DNA from 2 places in the Streptomyces sp. NPDC001770 genome. Region 1 is predicted to be linked to the other one. Evidence: riboswitches for the same ligand, from Rfam matches in the RefSeq annotation. Region 1 holds a riboswitch; the other holds the start of a gene.
What was found. A riboswitch is a leader RNA that binds a small molecule or an ion and turns the genes downstream of it on or off. The one in region 1 is predicted to bind S-adenosylmethionine.

Region 1 (10,183 bases):
TCCACGTCTCGGACTCGTACTTCGTCGTCGCGCACTTCCACTACGTCGTCTTCGGCACCGTGGTGTTCGCGATGTTCGCCGGATTCCACTTCTGGTGGCCGAAGTTCACCGGCAAGATGCTGGACGAGCGGCTCGGCAAGATCACGTTCTGGACCCTGTTCGTGGGCTTCCACGGCACGTTCCTGGTGCAGCACTGGCTCGGTGCCGAGGGCATGCCGCGTCGCTACGCGGACTACCTCGCGGCCGACGGCTTCACCGCGCTGAACACGATCTCGACGATCTCCTCGTTCCTCCTCGGCCTGTCGATCCTGCCGTTCTTCTACAACGTGTGGAAGACCGCCAAGTACGGCAAGAAGATCGAGGTCGACGACCCGTGGGGCTACGGCCGTTCGCTGGAGTGGGCCACCTCGTGCCCGCCCCCGCGCCACAACTTCATCACCCTGCCGCGGATCCGTTCCGAATCCCCGGCGTTCGACCTGCACCACCCGGAGATCGCCGCGCTGGAGCAGCTCGGTCACCACTCCGAGGACAAGGTTCTCGCCGGTGGTAAGGAGGCAGGCAAGTGAAGATCCAGGGCAAGCTGTTCATCTGGCTGAGCGTCTTCATCCTGATCATGGCCATCACGTACGGCGTGTGGTCGAAGGAGCCGGTCGGCACCACCGCCCTCGTCCTGGCCTTCGGGCTGTCCATCATGATCGGCTTCTACCTGGCCTTCACGGCCAACAGGGTCGACCAGATGGCCCAGGACAACAAGGAAGCCGACGTGGCCGACGAGGCCGGCGACGTGGGGTTCTTCTCCCCGCACAGCTGGCAGCCGCTCTCCCTGGCGATCGGCGGCGCGCTGCTCTTCATGAGCATCGCCTTCGGCTGGTGGCTGGCGTACTTCTCGGCCCCGATGCTCCTGATCGGTCTCTTCGGCTGGGTGTTCGAGTACTACCGCGGTGAGAACCGCACCCAGTGACACCCGCCCAGTGACACCCCCCGGGTGACACCGCATTACCAGTAACACCTCGCGAGGGGCCCGAACTGCTCGGCAAGAGCGGTCCGGGCCCCTCGTTTGCAGTCATAGAACGCGCTGGATCGGATGAATCTTCTTAGCGTGGGTCCATGAACGACACGCCGCGCACCCGCTCCGTAGTGAGTTGCTCCCTGCTGGTCGTGACCCTGGTCGCCGGTGCGACCGCCTGTGGAGAGCCCGATGGCCACCCGCTCTCGGCCAAGCCGTTCGATGCGGCCGACCAGGTCTCCTTCAACGGCCATGCCCCGAACGGGAAGGCTGATCCCGACAAGCCCCTGGAAGTCACCGTCAAGGGTGACGAGGGACGCATCACCGATGTGACGGCCGCGGACAGCACCGGCCGCCGTCTGGCCGGCGAACTCGCCGCCGACGGGAAACGCTGGCACTCCACCGCCCCGCTCGCCGCCGGCGCGCGGTACGAGGTGAAGGTCACCACCGAGGACGAGGACGGCGCCCCCGGCCGCCGTACCCTCTCCTTCGAGACCACCTCCCCGAAGAAGCTCCTGAACGTCTCCTTCGGCCCGCAGGCGGGCACGTACGGGGTCGGACAGCCCATTACGGCGGAACTCAGCGCTCCGGTCACCGACAAGGCCGCCAGGGCCGCCGTCGAACGCGCCCTCAAGGTCCGCTCCACCCCCGCCGTCACCGGCTCCTGGTACTGGGTGGACGACAAGATCCTGCACTACCGTCCCCAGGACTACTGGCCCGCCGGCACGGCCGTCGAGGTGAGCAGCAACTTCAAGGGGATCAAGGTGACCAACGCCCTGTACGGGGCCGAGGTCAAGCCGCTGCACCTCAGCATCGGCGACCGGATCGAGGCCATCACCGACGCCTCCGAGCACGAGATGACCGTGCTCCGCAACGGAGAAGTGATCAATACCATTCCGGTCACCACCGGGAAGCCCGGCTTCTCCACCCGCAACGGCGTCAAGGTCGTGCTCGGGAAGGAGGCGTTCGTCCGGATGCGCGGCGAGACCGTCGGCATCGCGGAGGGCTCCTCTGAGTCGTACGACCTGCCGGTCTACTGGGCCACCCGGGTGACATGGAGCGGCGAGTACGTGCACGCCGCGCCGTGGTCCGTCGGGTCCCAGGGCAGCGCCAACGTCAGCCATGGGTGCACCGGGATGAGCACGGAGAACGCCGAATGGTTCTTCGACACCGTGCGCGAGGGCGACGTCGTCAAGGTCGTCGGCAGCGAAGGGGAGACAATGACCCCCTTCGACAACGGGTTCGGGGACTGGAACGTCTCCTGGGAGGCCTGGCAGAAGGGCAGCGCCCTGCTGAGCGCCACGCCCGGCGCCGGAGCGCACCCCCAGACATCGGCTCTGGCGGCGCGACTGCGCCCCCAGGTCTGACACCGGGGGTGCACCGCCTCTCGGGACGACCGTGCGGCCCTGGTGTGCGGGCGGCCTCAGGAGGCCTTGGCCGCCACCTGGAGACGCCCGCGCACCAGGGCCGCCAGGGCGTCCGCGAACTCGACCGGGTCCACCGGGAGGGTCACCGCGGCGTCCGCGCGGCTCCAGGTGGCCAGCCAGGCGTCCTGCGGGCGCCCGATCAGCAGCAGCACCGGCGGGCAGTGGAAGACCTCGTCCTTGATCTGCCGGCAGACGCCCATGCCGCCCACGGGCGCCGTCTCGCCGTCCAGCACGCAGACGTCGACACCGCCGGCGTCCAGCGCGGAGAGCACGGCGGGCAGCGTCGCGCACTCCAGGAACCGCACCTCGGGGACGTCGGCCGCGGGCCGTCGCCCGGTGGCGAGCGTCACCTGCTCGCGGACGTTGGCGTCGTCGCTGTAGACCAGGACCGTGGCGGTCGCCTGCATTGTTCCTCCGTGACAGCTGTGTCGTCGGGGCTCTCGGGGCATGAACCGATGCGCGGATCGTACTCCCGCCGACAGCCCGTCAGCACCGCTAATGACGTCGATTCCCTGGGCCGTTCGGGGAGGACACACCCCTCTGACACACCGAACGGCACCCCCGGGAGTGAGGGCGGGATAAGCGACCGACATAATGTCGGTCGTGGCGACAGCAACGACAGTAGAAACCGGGCACGCGCACCCGTCGGTCAATCGGCCGAACCTCACCAGCGTCGGAACCATCATCTGGCTGAGTTCCGAGCTGATGTTCTTCGCGGCCCTCTTCGCGATGTACTTCACCCTGCGATCGGTGATGGGACCGGACCACTGGAAGGAGATGGCCGACCATCTGAACTTCCCGTTCTCCGCGACGAACACCACGATCCTGGTGCTTTCCTCTCTCACCTGCCAGCTCGGCGTCTTCGCCGCGGAGCGGGGCGACGTGAAGAAGCTCCGGACGTGGTTCATCATCACGTTCGTCATGGGTGCGATCTTCATCGGCGGCCAGGTCGTGGAGTACACCGAGCTGGTCAAGACGGACGGGCTCTCCCTGTCCTCGGACCCGTACGGCTCGGTGTTCTACCTGACCACCGGCTTCCACGGCATGCACGTGACAGGCGGTCTCATCGCCTTCCTGCTGGTTCTCGGCAGAACATACGCAGCCAAGAGGTTCACCCACGAACAGGCGACCGCAGCCATCGTCGTGTCCTACTACTGGCACTTCGTCGATGTCGTGTGGATCGGCCTCTTCGCGACGATCTACATGATCAAGTAACCGGGCGCTCGCACCCACCCATCATCGACGCAGAAGATCCTGACACCGGGGTAATCCGTGAAAAAGCTCTCCGCACGACGACGCCATCCACTGGCGGCCGTCGTCGTACTACTCCTCGCGCTGGCGGCTACCGGGGGGCTGTACGCCGCGTTTGCGCCTGCGGGCAAGGCGCAGGCAGACGAATCCGTCCAGTCCCTCCCCATTGAGGAGGGCAAGAAGATCTACACCGTCGGCTGCGCCAGCTGCCACGGAACCAGTGGTCAGGGCACCTCCGACGGGCCTTCGCTGGTCGGCGTCGGCTCCGCCGCCGTCGACTTCCAGGTCGGCACCGGCCGCATGCCCGCGCAGCAGCCGGGTGCCCAGATCCCGGCGAAGAAGGTCATCTACTCGCAGGGCGAGATCGACCAGCTCGCGGCGTACATCTCGTCGCTCGGCGCCGGTCCGATCACGCCGACCGAGAAGCAGGTCAGCCCCGACGGTGCGGACATCGCCAAGGGTGGTGACCTGTTCCGCACCAACTGCGCCCAGTGTCACAACTTCACGGGTGAGGGCGGCGCGCTGACGAACGGCAAGTACGCCCCGAGCCTGGAAGGCACGAGCCCCAAGCACATCTACGAGGCCATGCAGACCGGCCCGCAGAACATGCCCTCCTTCCCCGACACGACGATGCCCGAGCAGCAGAAGCAGGACATCATCGCGTACATCAAGACCGTGAACGGTGACAACAGCGAGAGCCCGGGCGGCCTGTCGCTCGGTGGCCTCGGTCCGGTCAGCGAAGGCCTGTTCGCATGGATCTTCGGTCTGGGCCTCCTGATCGCCGTCGCCGTCTGGGTCGCGGCCCACACCGCTAAGGCCAAGAAGTCATGAGTAGCCAAGAAGAGAATCCAGAGAAGAGCCTGCTCACCGAGCAGGACACCGCGCACGGCGCGGTAGTGGGTACGGGCGACCCGTTCGCCGACCCGGGGCTGCCGGCCCACAAGCCGCGCATCCAGGACATCGACGAACGTGCCGCGAACCGCTCCGAGCGAGTCGTCGCGTACCTGTTCATCCTGTCCATGCTGGCGACGGTGGCGTTCATCGCCTCCTACGTCATCTTCCCGGTCGACAAGATCGTCTACATCTGGCCGTTCGGCCATGTGAGCGCGCTGAACTTCTCCCTGGGTCTCACCCTGGGCGTGGCGCTCTTCGCCATCGGCGCGGGTGCCGTCCACTGGGCGCGCACCCTGATGTCCGACGTCGAGGTCCCCGCCGAGCGTCACGCGATCGAGGCCACGCCCGAGGTCAAGGCGCAGGTACTCGCCGACTTCAAGGCCGGTGCCGAGGAGTCCGTGATCGGCCGGCGCAAGCTGATCCGCACCACGATGTTCGGCGCGCTGGCCCTGGTGCCGCTCTCCGGCGTGATGTTGCTGCGCGACCTGGGTCCGCTGCCGGAGAAGAAGCTCCGCTCGACCCTGTGGGCCAACGGCAAGAAGCTCATCAACATGAACACGATGCAGCCTCTGCGACCCGAGGACATCGTGGTCGGTTCGCTGACCTTCGCCATGCCCGAGGGCCTGGAGGAGGACGCCGAGGACTTCCAGGCGCAGATCGCCAAGGCCGCCCTGATGATCATCCGCATCGAGCCGGACGACATCAAGGACAAGCGCGAGCGCGAGTGGGCGCACGAGGGCATCGTCGCCTTCTCCAAGATCTGCACCCACGTCGGCTGCCCGATCAGCCTGTACGAGCAGCAGACGCACCACGTGCTCTGCCCGTGCCACCAGTCCACCTTCGACCTCTCCGACGGCGCCCGCGTCATCTTCGGTCCGGCCGGGCACGCGCTTCCGCAGCTGCGGATCGGCGTGAGCAGCGAGGGCGACCTCGAAGCTCTCGGTGACTTCGAAGAGCCCGTCGGTCCTGCCTTCTGGGAGCGCGGATGAGTACTACGACGGAAACCACGCGCAAGGCACCCGCAGGTGAGCGGGTCGCCGACTGGGCGGACGGCCGGCTGGGCATCTACGGCCTGGCCAAGGCCAACATGCGCAAGATCTTCCCGGACCACTGGTCCTTCATGCTGGGCGAGGTCTGCCTCTACAGCTTCATCATCATCATCCTCACGGGTGTGTATCTGACGCTGTTCTTCCACCCGAGCATGAACGAGGTCGTGTACAACGGCCCGTACGAGCCCATGCAGGGCATCCGGATGTCCGAGGCCTACTCGTCGACGCTGAACATCAGCTTCGACGTCCGCGGTGGTCTGCTCGTGCGGCAGATCCACCACTGGGCCGCGCTGATCTTCCTGGCCGGCATGTTCGTGCACATGATGCGCGTGTTCTTCACGGGCGCGTTCCGCAAGCCGCGTGAGATCAACTGGCTCTTCGGGTTCCTGCTGTTCGTCCTGGGCATGTTCACCGGCTTCACCGGTTACTCGCTCCCGGACGACCTGCTCTCCGGTACCGGTGTCCGCTTCATGCAGGGCGCGATCCTGTCCGTGCCGATCGTCGGCACGTACCTCGCGTACTTCCTGTTCGGCGGGAACTTCCCCGGCGGCGACTTCGTGGCCCGGTTCTACTCGATCCACATCCTGCTGCTCCCGGGCATCATGATGGGCCTGCTGGTCGGCCACCTGATCCTGGTCTTCTACCACAAGCACACGCAGTTCGCGGGCCCCGGCCGTACGAACAAGAACGTCGTGGGCATGCCGCTGCTGCCGGTCTACATGGCCAAGGCCGGAGGGTTCTTCTTCCTGGTCTTCGGTGTCATCTCGGTCGTCGCCGCGGTCGCCTCGATCAACCCGATCTGGGCCATCGGCCCGTACCGGCCGGACCAGGTGTCCACCGGTGCGCAGCCGGACTGGTACATGGGCTTCTCCGAAGGCCTGATCCGTGTCATGCCGGGCTGGGAGATCAACCTCTGGGGTCACACGCTCGTCCTGGGCGTCTTCATCCCGCTGGTCATCTTCCCGCTGGTGCTGGCCGCGATCGCGGTGTACCCGTTCATCGAGTCCTGGGTCACCGGCGACAAGCGCGAGCACCACATCCTGGACCGGCCGCGCAACGCGCCGACCCGCACCGCGTTCGGTGTGGCCTGGATCAGCTGGTACTTCGTCCTGCTCGTCGGTGGCGGCAACGACCTGTGGGCCACGCACTTCCACCTGTCGATCAACGCCATCACCTGGTTCGTGCGGGTCGGATTCTTCGTGGTCCCGGTGCTCGTGTTCATCGCGACCAAGCGGATCTGCCTCGGCCTCCAGCGTCGCGACAAGGAGAAGGTGCTGCACGGACGCGAGTCCGGGCTCATCAAGCGCCTGCCGCACGGTGAGTTCGTCGAGGTCCACGAGCCGCTCAGCCCGGGTCAGCTGCACACCCTCACCGCGCACGACCAGTACACGCCGCTCGAGATCGGCCCCACGGTCGACGAGAACGGTGTCGAGCGCAAGGTCTCGGCCCTCACGAAGCTGCGCGCCAAGCTCAGCAAGGGCTACTACGGCGAGCACAACCAGATCGCCAAGCCCACCGTCGAGGAGTACAAGGAGATCACCAGCGGCCACGGTCACCACTGATCGCCTGAACTGATCGCCACAGCGAGGAGCCCCGTCCATTCGCCGGACGGGGCTCTTCGTCGTTCCCGGGCCCCGATAGGGTGGACGGACACCCCCCTTTCCGGCTGTGGAATTCTTGGAGCGGACCATGAACGTTGTGACCCCGAACGGCGGCGACAGCGCGGCGGACCGTTCCTGGTCCGGCGTACTGACGCCCCTGCTGCGCGGCCAGGACCTCGGCGCGGACGACACCGCCTGGGCCATGGACCGGATCATGAGCGGGGACGCCACCGACGCGCAGATCGCGGGCTTCGCCATCGCGCTGCGGGCCAAGGGGGAGACGGTCGCCGAGGTGAGCGGCCTGGTGCGCGCGATGTACGCGCACGCCCGCACCATCGAGGTGCCCGGACCCTCGGTCGACATCGTCGGCACCGGCGGCGACCTCGCGAAGACGGTCAACATCTCCACGATGTCCGCGATCGTGATCGCCGGGACGGGGGCCAAGGTCGTCAAGCACGGCAACCGCTCCGCCTCGTCGGCCAGCGGCGCCTCCGACGTCCTGGAGAAGCTGGGCGTCAACCTGGAACTGACCCCGCAGCGGGTCGCCGAGGTGGCCGCCGAGGCGGGCATCACCTTCTGCTTCGCGGTGAAGTTCCACCCGGCCCTGCGGTACGCGGCCAAGGCCCGCAAGGAACTGGGCACCCAGACCACCTTCAACATCCTGGGCCCGCTCACCAACCCGGCCCACGTCCGCGCCCAGGCCGTCGGTGTCGCCGACCTCAGGATGGCGCCCATCGTGGCCGGCGTCCTCGCCGAGCGCGGCAACTCCGCGCTCGTCTTCCGCGGCGACGACGGGCTCGACGAGCTGACCACCACCGCGACGTCCCGGGTCTGGGTGGTGCGGGACGGCGAGGTGCGCGAGGAGGCCTTCGACCCGCGCCACGTGGGGCTGGAGCTGGTGCCGGTGGAGGCGCTGCGCGGCGCCGACCCCTCGTACAACGCGGACGTCGCCCGCCGGGTGCTGGACGGCGAGAAGGGTGCCGTGCGCGAGGCGGTGCTGCTGAACTCGGCGGCGGCGCTGGTGGCGCTGGACCCGGGCGAGGGCACGCTCACCGAGCAGATCGGCGCCAAGATCGCCGCCGCCGCCGAGTCCATCGACTCCGGAGCCGCGCACCGCGCGCTGGAGCGCTGGGTGGCGGCCAGCAACGCCTGAGCTTTTCCGCGTCGGCCGAGCGTTTCCGTCCGTACGTGCACGAAGGGGCGCAGTCCGTATCGCGGACTGCGCCCTTGCGTTCGCGGACACGTGTGGCAAGATGCTGGCAGGTCATGAGTGACAGCGACTACGGCCCCGGCCCGCTGTCCGGCAACCCTCCGTCCGTGGCGGGGTGCCCCGGGTGAAGACCAGGCCGTAGGCAGCGAGGTCTGCGGCAAGCGCGGGCCCCTCGGCATCTCGATGCCAGCCCCCGGGGTCCTGGTCCCTAGGGAGCCTCTTGTGAGCACGCGAATGCGATAGGGCGCAACGCCCTTCTCCGCACCCATTTCACCTTTGCACCGTGCTGCCGCGTACCCGCCGGCTCGGTGAATTCGCCTGCGTATTACGGGAGTTCGTCATGTCCGTGTCTTCTGCTGCCCTCAACACCTCCGAGTCCGCCGCCGCTGCTGCCTCCGCCGACGCGGACTGCGCGCCCCTGCCGGTGCTCGGCAAGGACGTCACCGTCCCCCTCGTCACCGGGGGCGAAGTCACCTACGCGGCCCTCGACTACGCGGCCAGCGCCCCGGCGCTTCAGCGGGTCTGGGACGACGTCGCCGCCTACGCGCCGTACTACGGCAGCGTGCACCGCGGCGCCGGCTACCTCTCGCAGCTCTCCACCGACCTCTTCGAGAACAGCCGCGCCACCGTCGCCGAGTTCCTCGGCTGCCGCCCCGGCGACCAGGTGATCTTCACCCGCTCGACCACCGACTCCCTCAACCTGCTGGCGGCCGTGATCCCGGCCGACTGCGAGGTGTTCGTGTACGAGACCGAGCACCACGCCTCGCTGCTGCCCTGGCGCGACGCCAAGGTCACCTACCTCAACGCGCCGCGCACCCCGGAGCAGGCCGTCGAGACCCTGGAGCACGCGCTCGCCGACCGCGACCCCTACGGCCCGGCCCTCGTCTGCGTCACCGGTGCCTCCAACGTCACCGGCGAGCTGTGGCCGGTCAAGGAACTGGCCGCCGCCGCCCACGCGCACGGCGCCCGCATCGTCCTGGACGCCGCCCAGCTCGCCCCGCACCACCCGGTGGACATCGCCGGACTCGACGTCGACTGGGTCGCCTTCTCCGGCCACAAGCTGTACGCCCCCTTCGGCTCCGGCGTCCTCGCGGGCCGCGCCGACTGGCTCCAGGACTCCGAGCCCTACCTGGCCGGCGGCGGCGCCTCGAAGAAGGTCGCCCGGCGCGCCGACGGCGGCGTGGACGTGGAGTGGCACACCACCGCCGCCCGCCACGAGGCCGGTTCGCCCAACGTCATCGGCGTCTACTCCATCGCCTCCGCCTGCAAGGCCCTCACCGAGGCCGGATTCGACAAGCTGGTCGCCCGCGAGCAGCGGCTGGTCGCCCGGGTCCGCGCGGGCCTCGCCGAGGTGCCGCAGGTCAAGGTGCTCTCGCTCTTCGGCGACGACGCCCCGCGCGTCGGCGTCATCTCCTTCGTGGTGGAGGGCTGGAACAGCTCCCACTTCGCCGCCGCGCTCTCCGCCGAGTACGGCATCGGCGTCCGCGACGGCCTGTTCTGCGCCCACCCGCTGGTCCGCACCCTGCTCGGCAGCGACCCGCAGGACCCGGGCGAGTGCGGCGCGCCGGAGGCCGAGCCGGGCGAACGCTCCCTGAACGCCATCCGCGTCAGCTTCGGCGCCGGTACGCCGGACGAGCACGTGGACCGCTTCGTCCGCGCCGTCTCCGAGCTGGTGAGCGAGGGCGCCCAGTGGAAGTACCGCACCGAGGGCGGCCGTTGCGTCCCCGACCGGGGCACCGCTCAGA
Region 2 (10,183 bases), on a different contig from region 1:
CCGCTGCGCATCGGCGAGATCGCGGCGCGCATGCAGGTGGTCGGGCCGCACGTCACGCGGCAGGTCAACGGGCTGGAGAAGCGCGGCCTGGTCCGCCGTGTCACCGACCCCGACGACCAGCGCGCCCGGCTCATCGAGCCGACGCCGGAAGGCGCGGCGGGCGCCGAACGCTACATGCGGACCATCCTCGGCTGGTTCGGCGGAGCGCTCGCCGACTGGCCCGACCGGGACCGGCGGGAGCTGGGGCGGCTGCTGGGGCGCCTCGTGGACGACTTCACCCGCCACCTGTCGGCGCTGGACGCGGAGTAGGCACCCGCCGGGAGCCCCGCGGGACTGGAGTCGCCGCGGGGCAGCCCCTGCCGGCGGGACACCATCGAGGCCCACCGCCCGGCCCGACCTCGCCGAGGGCGCCCGGAGAAACACTTCGGCCCCCAGGACGAATCCTGGGGGCCGAAGCCACAGCTGGACGCTGCGGGGGTGGAACCACCGATCCCTGAAGGGGATCAGAAGTCCATGTCACCGCCCGGCATGCCACCCGGGGCGGCCGCGCCGGCCTTCTCGGGCTTGTCGGCGATGACGGCCTCGGTGGTGAGGAAGAGCGCGGCGATGGAGGCGGCGTTCTGCAGAGCGGAGCGCGTGACCTTCGCCGGGTCGAGAATGCCCTCGGCGATCATGTCGACGTACTCGCCGGTCGCGGCGTTGAGGCCGTGACCGATCGGCAGGTTGCGGACCTTCTCCACGACGACGCCACCCTCGAGACCACCGTTGACGGCGATCTGCTTGAGCGGGGCCTCGAGCGCGAGCTTGACGGCGTTGGCGCCGGTGGCCTCGTCGCCCGTCAGGTCGAGCTTCTCGAAGACGGCGGACGCCTGGAGCAGAGCCACGCCACCACCGGCGACGATGCCCTCCTCGACGGCGGCCTTGGCGTTGCGCACCGCGTCCTCGATGCGGTGCTTGCGCTCCTTGAGCTCGACCTCGGTGGCGGCACCGGCCTTGATGACGGCCACGCCGCCGGCCAGCTTCGCCAGACGCTCCTGGAGCTTCTCGCGGTCGTAGTCCGAGTCGGAGTTCTCGATCTCGGCACGGATCTGGTTGACGCGACCCTGGACCTGGTCGCTCTCACCGGCGCCGTCGACGATCGTCGTCTCGTCCTTGGTGATGACGACCTTGCGCGCGGAGCCCAGCAGGTCGAGACCCGCGTTCTCCAGCTTGAGGCCGACCTCCTCGGAGATGACGGTGCCACCGGTGAGGATGGCGATGTCACCGAGCATGGCCTTGCGGCGGTCACCGAAGCCCGGGGCCTTGACGGCGACGGACTTGAAGGTGCCACGGATCTTGTTGACGACCAGGGTCGACAGGGCCTCGCCCTCGACGTCCTCGGCGATGATCAGCAGCGGCTTGCCCGACTGCATGACCTTCTCCAGCAGCGGAAGGAGGTCCTTCACGTTGGAGATCTTCGAGTTGACGATGAGGATGTACGGGTCGTCGAAGGACGTCTCCATACGCTCCATGTCGGTCGCGAAGTACGCCGAGATGTAGCCCTTGTCGAAGCGCATACCCTCGGTGAGTTCCAGCTCCAGACCGAAGGTCTGGGACTCCTCGACGGTGATGACGCCTTCCTTGCCGACCTTGTCCATCGCCTCGGCGATCTTGGCGCCGATCTCGGTGTCGGCGGCGGAGATGGAGGCGGTCGAAGCGATCTGCTCCTTGGTCTCCACGTCCTTGGCCTGCTCCAGCAGAGCGGCGGAGACGGCCTCGACGGCCTTCTCGATGCCCCGCTTGAGGGCCATCGGGTTGGCACCGGCGGCGACGTTGCGCAGACCCTCGCGGACGAGCGCCTGGGCGAGAACGGTGGCGGTGGTCGTACCGTCGCCGGCGACGTCGTCCGTCTTCTTGGCGACCTCCTTGACCAGCTCCGCACCGATCTTCTCGTACGGGTCCTCGAGCTCGATCTCCTTGGCGATGGAAACACCATCGTTGGTGATCGTGGGCGCGCCCCACTTCTTCTCGAGGACGACGTTACGGCCCTTGGGGCCGAGGGTGACCTTGACGGCGTCGGCGAGCTGGTTCATCCCGCGCTCGAGACCGCGCCGTGCCTCCTCGTCGAACGCGATGATCTTGGCCATGTGAAGTGGTCCTCCCGGACAGGGGTGGATTGCTCCGGACCGAGAGGCGCCCGCGACGGACGGCCTGCGTGCCCGGCGGTTCCTTGCCCCGCCGCGCCTGCGGGCCTCACCGGCCCGGTCCAAGTTTCTGTCACTCTCACCTGGAGAGTGCTAACGCCAATGATTAGCACTCGACCCCTGCGAGTGCAAGCGTCCTCCTCGTCCTGGGGACAAGCTCCGGACAAACCGCGGCACTCCGCAGGCGGCCTCCGGACCGCTCCCGGGCCCCAAGAGGCCCTTCCTGGCCCGCGAAACGCGAACGCACGCAGGGCCCGTCCCCCTGACGGGGACGGGCCCTGCGTGCGTGAGAAGTGTCGTTGCCGACCGCGTCCGATCTCAGCCCACGGCGAGCTTGACCATGTCCGCCTGCGGCCCCTTCTGGCCCTGCGAGATCTCGAATTCAACTCGCTGACCCTCTTCGAGGGTGCGGTACCCGTCCATCTGGATCGCGCTGTAGTGGACGAAAACATCCGCACCACCGTCGACCGCGATGAAGCCGTACCCCTTCTCCGCGTTGAACCACTTGACGGTGCCCTGAGCCATGCCTAACTCCCCTATTTCTGGCCCCTGCACAGGACCGCACTTCGCGGGCCCGGGTCAGAACTCACCCTCCGACAGGAGAGGGTGCGTGCGCCGGAACGCGTCGACCGCGGCCGAATGTATCTGCCCAACTGCCCTCTGCAACAGGTCAATCGGACGAGAATTCTGGTCGCGGCGGAACGCCCGAACATGAGGATTTGTTGAGAATTTTGGGCAAGTCGGGCCAGACAAAGGCCACTTATGGCACAGAGGGCTTCCGGACTTTGGCTGCATCTTGTCGCGCGTCGGCGCGATCTCGCACCCGCCCGATACGGGCGGCGGAGGGGGCTTCCCCAACTGTACCGCGCTCAACCCTACGGAATTGCCCCCTCCGCGTCGTACGCGAAGGGGGCAACGGTTCGCTGCGGAAGGGCTGTCGGGGACCCCGCCGCCCGGCGGGGTCCTGGACCGGCCGTCGGGTCAGCAGCCGCCGGCGACGGCGGGGATGATCGAGACACCGGCGCCGTCCGGCGTGGCCGCCTGGAGGCCGCCCTCGAAGCGGACGTCGTCGTCGTTGACGTACACGTTGACGAAGCGGCGCAGCTTGCCCTGGTCGTCCAGGACGCGCGCGGCGATGCCCGGGTGGTCCTTCTCCAGGGACTCGATGACCTCGGAGAGGACGGTGCCCTCGGCCGAGACCTCGGCCTGGCCGCCGGTGTACGTGCGCAGGATGGTGGGGATGCGGACCTTGACGCTCATGGGGATTGCCTTCCTCGGTTCTCGGGTGGTCAGTGGGCTGCGAGGCCCGCGTCGCGGAACGCGTCCAGGCTCGGGCGGATGGTCGCCGTCAGGCCGGTCGTCGGGGAGACGGCGTCCAGGGTCTTCAGGCCGTCGCCGGTGTTCAGGACGACGGTGGTCAGGGAGGGGTCGAGCAGGCCGGCCTCGATCAGCTTCCGCGTCACGCCGACGGTCACGCCGCCGGCGGTCTCCGCGAAGATGCCCTCGGTGCGGGCGAGCAGCTTGATCGCGTCGACGACCTGCTCGTCGTCGACGTCCTCCACCGCACCGCCGGTGCGGCGGGCGATGTCCAGGACGTACGGGCCGTCGGCCGGGTTGCCGATCGCGAGCGACTTGGCGATCGTGTTCGGCTTCTGCGGGCGGACCACGTCGTGGCCGGCCTTGAAGGCGGTGGAGACCGGGGAGCAGCCCTCGGCCTGGGCACCGAAGATCTTGTACGGCTTGTCCTCGACGAGACCGAGCTTGATCAGCTCCTGGAGCCCCTTGTCGATCTTGGTGAGCTGCGAGCCGGACGCGATCGGGATGACCAGCTGGTCCGGGAGCTGCCAGCCGAGCTGCTCGCAGATCTCGTACGCGAGCGTCTTCGAGCCCTCGCCGTAGTACGGACGGAGGTTGACGTTGACGAAGCCCCAGCCCTCACCCAGCGGGTCGCCGATGAGCTCGGAGCAGAAGCGGTTCACGTCGTCGTAGTTGCCGTCGATGCCGACGAGTTCGCCGCCGTACACCGCGGCCATGACGACCTTGCCCTCCTCCAGGTCGTGCGGGATGAACACGCAGGAGCGGAAGCCGGCCCGCGCGGCGGCGGCACCGACCGCGCCGGCGAGGTTGCCGGTGGAGGAGCAGGAGAGGGTGGTGAAACCGAAGGCGCGGGCGGCCTCGACGGCGATCGCGACGACGCGGTCCTTGAAGGAGTGCGTCGGGTTGCCGGAGTCGTCCTTGACGTACAGGGCGCCGGTGACGCCCAGCTCACGGGCGAGGTTGTCGGCCTTGACCAGCTTGGTGAAACCGGGGTTGATGTTGGGCTTGTCGGCGACATCGGCGGGCACCGGCAGCAGCGGCGCGTAGCGCCAGATGTTGTTCGGGCCGGCCTCGATGCGCTTCTTCAGCTCTTCGGGGGAGCCGCTCGGCAGGTCGTACGCCACTTCGAGCGGCCCGAAACAGGACGCGCAGGCGAAAATGGGACCGAGTTCGAAGCGTTCGCCGCACTCGCGGCAGGAAAGCGCGGTGGCGGGACCGAGGTCCACGGAAGTGCCGGAACTCGCTGAAACGGTCTGAACAGCCATGATGGCGGAGGCCCTTTCTCCTCATCTTCCTTGCGACGCATTTCGCCGCAAGACGGAATTGGCACCTTCCCCACCGTGGCCTCGCGGCCGGCGGGAGGGTTGCCGGGACTTCAACGGGCCGTTCCCTCAGTCCCTCTGGATGAGCGCTATGGCACTGGACCGTGCGATCCAGGCGTTTGTCCGCCCTCCGACCCCGAGATGCGAAGGCAGTGAGCGTTGTTCAAGACTGTAACCGAAGCACCCGACGGTTGAGGTAGTCGTCCGAACCGCGAGATGGATCACATACAGGGAGTATCGCCCGTGCTGGAAGAGGTCGACAGCTGGCTGAACCGCCGTTCCTGGGCAGCCTCCGACCGCCCGCTGGACCGCCTCCTGGCCGCCAGGAACCGGAACCCGCGGGGCTCCTCCGTGAGCGTCGTGCTGCCGGCGCTGAACGAGGAGGCGACGGTCGGTGCCATCGTGCGGACCATCCGGCGCGAGCTGATGGAGAAGGTCCCGCTCGTCGACGAACTCGTGGTGATCGACTCCGGCTCCACCGACGCCACCTCCGCCGTCGCCCGCGCCGCCGGAGCCCGGGTGGTGCACCGCGACGAGATACTCCCCCGGATACCCGCCGTCCCCGGCAAGGGCGAGGTGCTCTGGCGGTCGCTCTTCGTGACCAGCGGCGAGATCGTCTGCTTCGTCGACGCCGACCTCAAGGACTTCTCCGCCGATTTCGTCTCCGGCATCATCGGCCCGCTGCTCACCGACCCGGGCATCCAGTTCGTCAAGGCGATGTACGACCGGCCGCTGGAGACGGCGGAGGGCCACGACCCCGCCGGTCCCCCCGCACAGGGCGGCCGCGTCACCGAACTGGTCGCCCGCCCACTGCTCAATCTGCACTGGCCGAAACTGGCCGGCTTCGTCCAGCCACTGGGCGGCGAGTACGCGGTCCGCCGCCGACTCCTGGAACAGCTCGCGTTCCCCGTCGGGTACGGCGTGGAGCTGGGACTCCTGGTGGACGCGCTGCACACCGTGGGGCTCGACGCCCTGGCCCAGGTGGACGTCGGGGTCCGCCGCCACCGCCACCAGGACGGGCAGGCGCTGGGACGGATGGCCGCCGCGATCTACCGGACCGCGCAGCTGCGGCTCTCCCGAGGACACCTGGTGCGCCCGGTGCTCACCCAGTTCGAACGCGACGAGAACGGTTTCCGGCCACGCACCTACGCGGTGGACACCGAGGAACGGCCGCCGGTCCGGGAGATCCCCGAGTACACGGCGAGACGCGCCGCCTGACCCGGCCCCGGCTCCGGGCCGTGTTCGGTGGCGGGACGCGCCGCCCGGCCCTGCCCGGCCTCGAACACGTTTGGGGGGTTACGTATCGGGCTAGGTTCCGCTACATGGTCTCCGAGCACGCCGCCCAGGTTCTCGTCGCGTCCAACCGCGGCCCCGTTTCGTACACGCTGAACGAAGACGGTTCCCTCGACGCACGCCGCGGCGGAGGCGGGCTGGTCTCCGGGCTGAGCGCCGTCGACGACAAGGTGTGGGTCTGCGCCGCACTCGGCGACGGCGACCGCGAGGCGGTCCGGCGCGGGGTCGGCGAAGAGGGCGTCCGGATGCTCGACATCGACGCCTCCGTGCACGCCGACGCGTACAACGGCATCGCCAACTCCGTGCTCTGGTTCGTCCACCACCTGCTCTACCAGACCCCCGTCGAGCCGGTCTTCGACGACGAGTTCCGGCGCCAGTGGGCCGCGTACGAGACGTACAACCGGGCCTTCGCCGAGGCGCTGGCCGAGGAGGCGGGCGAGGGCGCCGCCGTGCTGGTGCAGGACTACCACCTCGCACTGGTCCCCGGGATGCTCCGCGAACTCCGCGCCGACCTGCGCATCGGCCACTTCTCGCACACCCCGTGGGCGCCGGTGGACTACTTCCGGCTGCTCCCCGACGACATCGGCGAGCAGTTGCTGCGCGGCATCCTCGGCGCCGACCGGGCTGCCTTCCTCACCCGCCGCTGGGCGGACGCGTTCATCGGCTGCTGCACCGAGATCCTCGGCGGCACCAGCGGCACCCGCATCGGCGTGCACGGGCTCGGCGCGGACGGCGACTTCCTGATCGCCCGCTCGCACGAGCCGGACGTGGACGAGCGGATGGCCGCGCTGCGCGAGCAGATCGGCGGCGACGGCAGCCGGAAGACGATCGTCCGGGTCGACCGGACCGAGCTGTCCAAGAACATCGTGCGCGGGCTGCACGCCTACCGCACCCTCCTCGACAACCACCCCGAGTGGCGCGAACGCGTCGTCCACGTCGCCTTCGCCTACCCGTCCCGCCAGGACCTGGCGGTCTACCGCGAGTACACGACGGCCGTCCAGGAGCTGGCCGACGAGATCAACAAGACGTACGGCACCGATACCTGGACCCCGGTCGTCCTGCACGTGAAGGACGACTTCGCCCGCTCGCTGGCCGCCTACCGGCTCGCCGACGTGGCGCTGGTCAACCCCATCCGGGACGGCATGAACCTCGTCGCCAAGGAGGTCCCCGTCGTCTCGGACCACGGGGTCGCCCTGGTGCTCTCCCGCGAGGCCGGGGCGTACGAGGAGCTGGGCGCCGACGCGCTGGTGGTGAACCCGTACGACGTGAGCGCCACGGCAGAAGCCCTGCACGAGGCGCTGACCATGGACGACGCGGAGCGCGCCGAGCGGTCGGCGCGCCTCGCGGAGGCCGCGACCGCGCTGCCGCCGCAGGCGTGGTTCCTCCAGCAGCTGGAGGCGCTGCGGGAGGGGTGAGACCCCCACTGGCCCGGGGCGGCCGCCGGTCTCAGACGTTCTCGGCCACGGCCGCCAGCAGCGCCGCGACCTGGGCCGGGCCCGGCACGATCAGGTCGGCGCGGGAGGCCAGCTCGGGCACCTCGGTGCCGCCGCTGCACACCAGCAGGCCCGGCACCCGGTCCGGTCCGCCCGAACGCAGCTTCTCCACGGCCGCGAAGGCCGCGATGTCGCCGAGGTCGTCGCCCGCGTAGAGCAGCGACCCGGCCCCCACCTCGGCCGCGTACTCGGTGAGCGCGACGCCCTTGTCGACCCCGGGCGGGCGCAGCTCCAGGACCTGGCGGCCCGGCTCGACGATCAGCCCGTGGCGCGCGGCGAGCCGGCCGAGGGGCTCGCTCAGCAGCTCGAAGGCGGCCTGCGGGTCGGTGGCGCGGCGGGTGTGGACGGCGACGGCCTGCCCCTTCTCCTCCACCCAGGCGCCCTTCAGCACCTCGGGCCCGTCGAGCAGGGCGGGCAGCTCCGCGCGGACGGCGGCGAGACCGGGGTGCGGCGGCGGGGCGGCCACCTCGCCGGAGACGGCGTCCCAGCGCTCGGCGCCGTAATGGCCGAGCACCACCAGGTGCTCCAGGCCGGGGACCCCCGCGAACCCGCCGTGCGCGACCGCGACGGCGGCGGGGCGGCCGGTGATCACGACCACGGACGCGATCTTCGGCGCGAGCGCGGCGAGCGCCGGCAGCACGTCGGCGTGGGCCCGGGCCTGCTCGGGGTCGGGCACGATGTCGGCGAGGGTGCCGTCGAAGTCGAGCGCCACCACCGCCCGGCCCGGACGGGCCAGCAGCGCGGCGAGTCCTTCGCGGCCCGCGTCGGTGGTCGGAGTCGGCACGTGGTCCAGGTGGCTGCCCATGGTCCGACCCTAGCGGGGGACGGTCGGGCCTGCCGAGACCGCACCCCCCGCATCCCCGCACGCCCGGACGGGGTCCGGCCCCCGCCCCGTAGGCTCGGACGGAGGGTGCGTGGGACAGCAGCAAGGAGCACGAGCATGGACGACCCCATCCAGCAGGTCGAGTACGAGCAGATGCTGCTCAGCCGCCACATCTTCCTCCGCACCGCCAACGGGCGGCGCAAGGACGACGTGCTGGAGCGGAGCGCCTACGTCCTGCTCAGCCGCATCCGCGTACAGGGGCCGATGTCCATCAAGGAGCTGAGCGACGCCTTCGGGCTCGACTCGTCCACCCTCAACCGGCAGACCGCCGCCGCGATGCAGGCCGGTCTGGTGGAGCGCATCCCGGACCCGTCGGGGGGCATGGCCCGCAAGTTCCGGATCACGCCGGAGGGCGCGCAGCGGCTCGACGTGGAGCGCGAGAAGAACGCGAGCGGGCTCGGGCTGGTGCTGGAGAAGTGGTCCGCGGACGACGTGGAGAGGTTCGCCGCCTACCTCAAGCGGTTCAACACCGACATCGAGCGGCTCTCGGGACGGCCCTGGCCCCGTCCGTAGTACATGAATACGAGCCCGCCCTCACGCGCACCGCGCGCGGGTCGCTCGTGCGGGTGAGCCGGGAGCTCGGGCGCCCGGCCTCAGCGCCGGTTCCGCTTGGCGTCCCGCAGGCGGCGCAGGCGGTTGACCGTGACGGGGTCCGCCTCCAGGGCGCGGCGGTCCTCGATGAGGGCGTTCACCAGCTGGTAGTACCGGACCGGCGAGAGGCCCAGCTCCTCGCGGATGGCGCGTTCCTTCGCGCCGGGGCCCGACCAGGACCGCCGCTCCAGAGCCAGCAGCGCGCGGTCGCGGTCGGAGAGCGCGCCGGTGCTCGCGTTCGCTCCGGTGTGCGCGCTCGCGTTCGCTCCGGTGGACGCGCTCGTGCTCTCTCCGGTGGACGCGCCCCCGTCGTCGCTGGTCGCGTCCGGTTCGGGGGAGCCAGGGGTTCCGTTTCCGTGCTCGGGGGCGGTCATGCCCACCAACCTAACGCGCGCCCCGGACAGCGCCACCGGCGCGCCCCACCGCCCGCGGACTTTTGTATGCACACGATACAAAGCGGAATAGTGGACTAGACCTTTTGAGGCCGGAGGGCGAAACTGTCCCTCGTGAGACATGTCATCGCCCTCGATGTGGGCGGCACGGGAATGAAGGCCGCGCTGGTCGGAGCCGACGGCACCCTCCTGCACGAGGAGCGACGGGCCACCGGACGCGAGCGCGGCCCGGAGGCGGTGGTCGAAACCATCCTCGGGTTCGCCGCCGAGCTGCGCGCGTACGGCGAGAAGCACTTCGGCGAGGCCGCGGTGGCGGCCGGGGTGGCCGTTCCGGGCATCGTCGACACCGACCGGGGCATCGCGGTCTACGCCGCCAACCTCGGCTGGCGCGACCTGCCCCTGCGCGACCTGCTCGGCGAACGGCTCGGCTCCATCCCCGTCGCGCTCGGCCACGACGTCCGTACCGGAGGGCTGGCCGAGGGCCGCGGCGGGGCCGGACGCGGCGCCGACCGCTTCCTCTTCGTCGCCCTCGGCACCGGCATAGCCGGGGCCATCGGCATCGACGGGGTCGTCGAGGCCGGCGCGCACGGCAGCGCCGGCGAGATCGGGCACGTCGTGGTCCGGCCGGACGGCCCGGAGTGCGGCTGCGGTCAGCGCGGCTGCCTGGAGACGCTCGCGTCCGCCGCCGCCGTCAGCCGTGCCTGGGCCG

Region 2: another riboswitch for S-adenosylmethionine. It lies ahead of thrC (threonine synthase); the one in region 1 lies ahead of ACWCSV_RS21810 (aminotransferase class V-fold PLP-dependent enzyme).

What each region holds. Positions count from the first base shown of each region.
Region 1 covers NZ_JBSFFN010000024.1:112,379-122,561, forward strand. The annotation lists gene ctaD (aa3-type cytochrome oxidase subunit I) at 1-566, shown strand, start outside; gene ACWCSV_RS21770 (cytochrome c oxidase subunit 4) at 563-961, shown strand; gene ACWCSV_RS21775 (Ig-like domain-containing protein) at 1,108-2,373, shown strand; gene ACWCSV_RS21780 (hypothetical protein) at 2,430-2,840, opposite strand; gene ctaE (aa3-type cytochrome oxidase subunit III) at 3,028-3,648, shown strand; gene qcrC (cytochrome bc1 complex diheme cytochrome c subunit) at 3,706-4,515, shown strand; gene qcrA (cytochrome bc1 complex Rieske iron-sulfur subunit) at 4,512-5,567, shown strand; gene qcrB (cytochrome bc1 complex cytochrome b subunit) at 5,564-7,189, shown strand; gene trpD (anthranilate phosphoribosyltransferase) at 7,317-8,381, shown strand; SAM riboswitch class IV at 8,491-8,608, shown strand; gene ACWCSV_RS21810 (aminotransferase class V-fold PLP-dependent enzyme) at 8,779-10,183, shown strand, end outside.
Region 2 covers NZ_JBSFFN010000001.1:105,064-115,246, reverse strand. The annotation lists gene ACWCSV_RS00435 (MarR family winged helix-turn-helix transcriptional regulator) at 1-309, shown strand, start outside; gene groL (chaperonin GroEL) at 504-2,126, opposite strand; gene ACWCSV_RS00425 (cold-shock protein) at 2,502-2,708, opposite strand; gene ACWCSV_RS00420 (MoaD/ThiS family protein) at 3,165-3,443, opposite strand; gene thrC (threonine synthase) at 3,473-4,765, opposite strand; SAM riboswitch class I at 4,784-4,911, opposite strand; gene ACWCSV_RS00410 (glucosyl-3-phosphoglycerate synthase) at 5,066-6,040, shown strand; gene ACWCSV_RS00405 (alpha,alpha-trehalose-phosphate synthase (UDP-forming)) at 6,145-7,530, shown strand; gene otsB (trehalose-phosphatase) at 7,562-8,413, opposite strand; gene ACWCSV_RS00395 (MarR family winged helix-turn-helix transcriptional regulator) at 8,549-9,004, shown strand; gene ACWCSV_RS00390 (DUF3263 domain-containing protein) at 9,085-9,456, opposite strand; gene ACWCSV_RS00385 (ROK family protein) at 9,589-10,183, shown strand, end outside.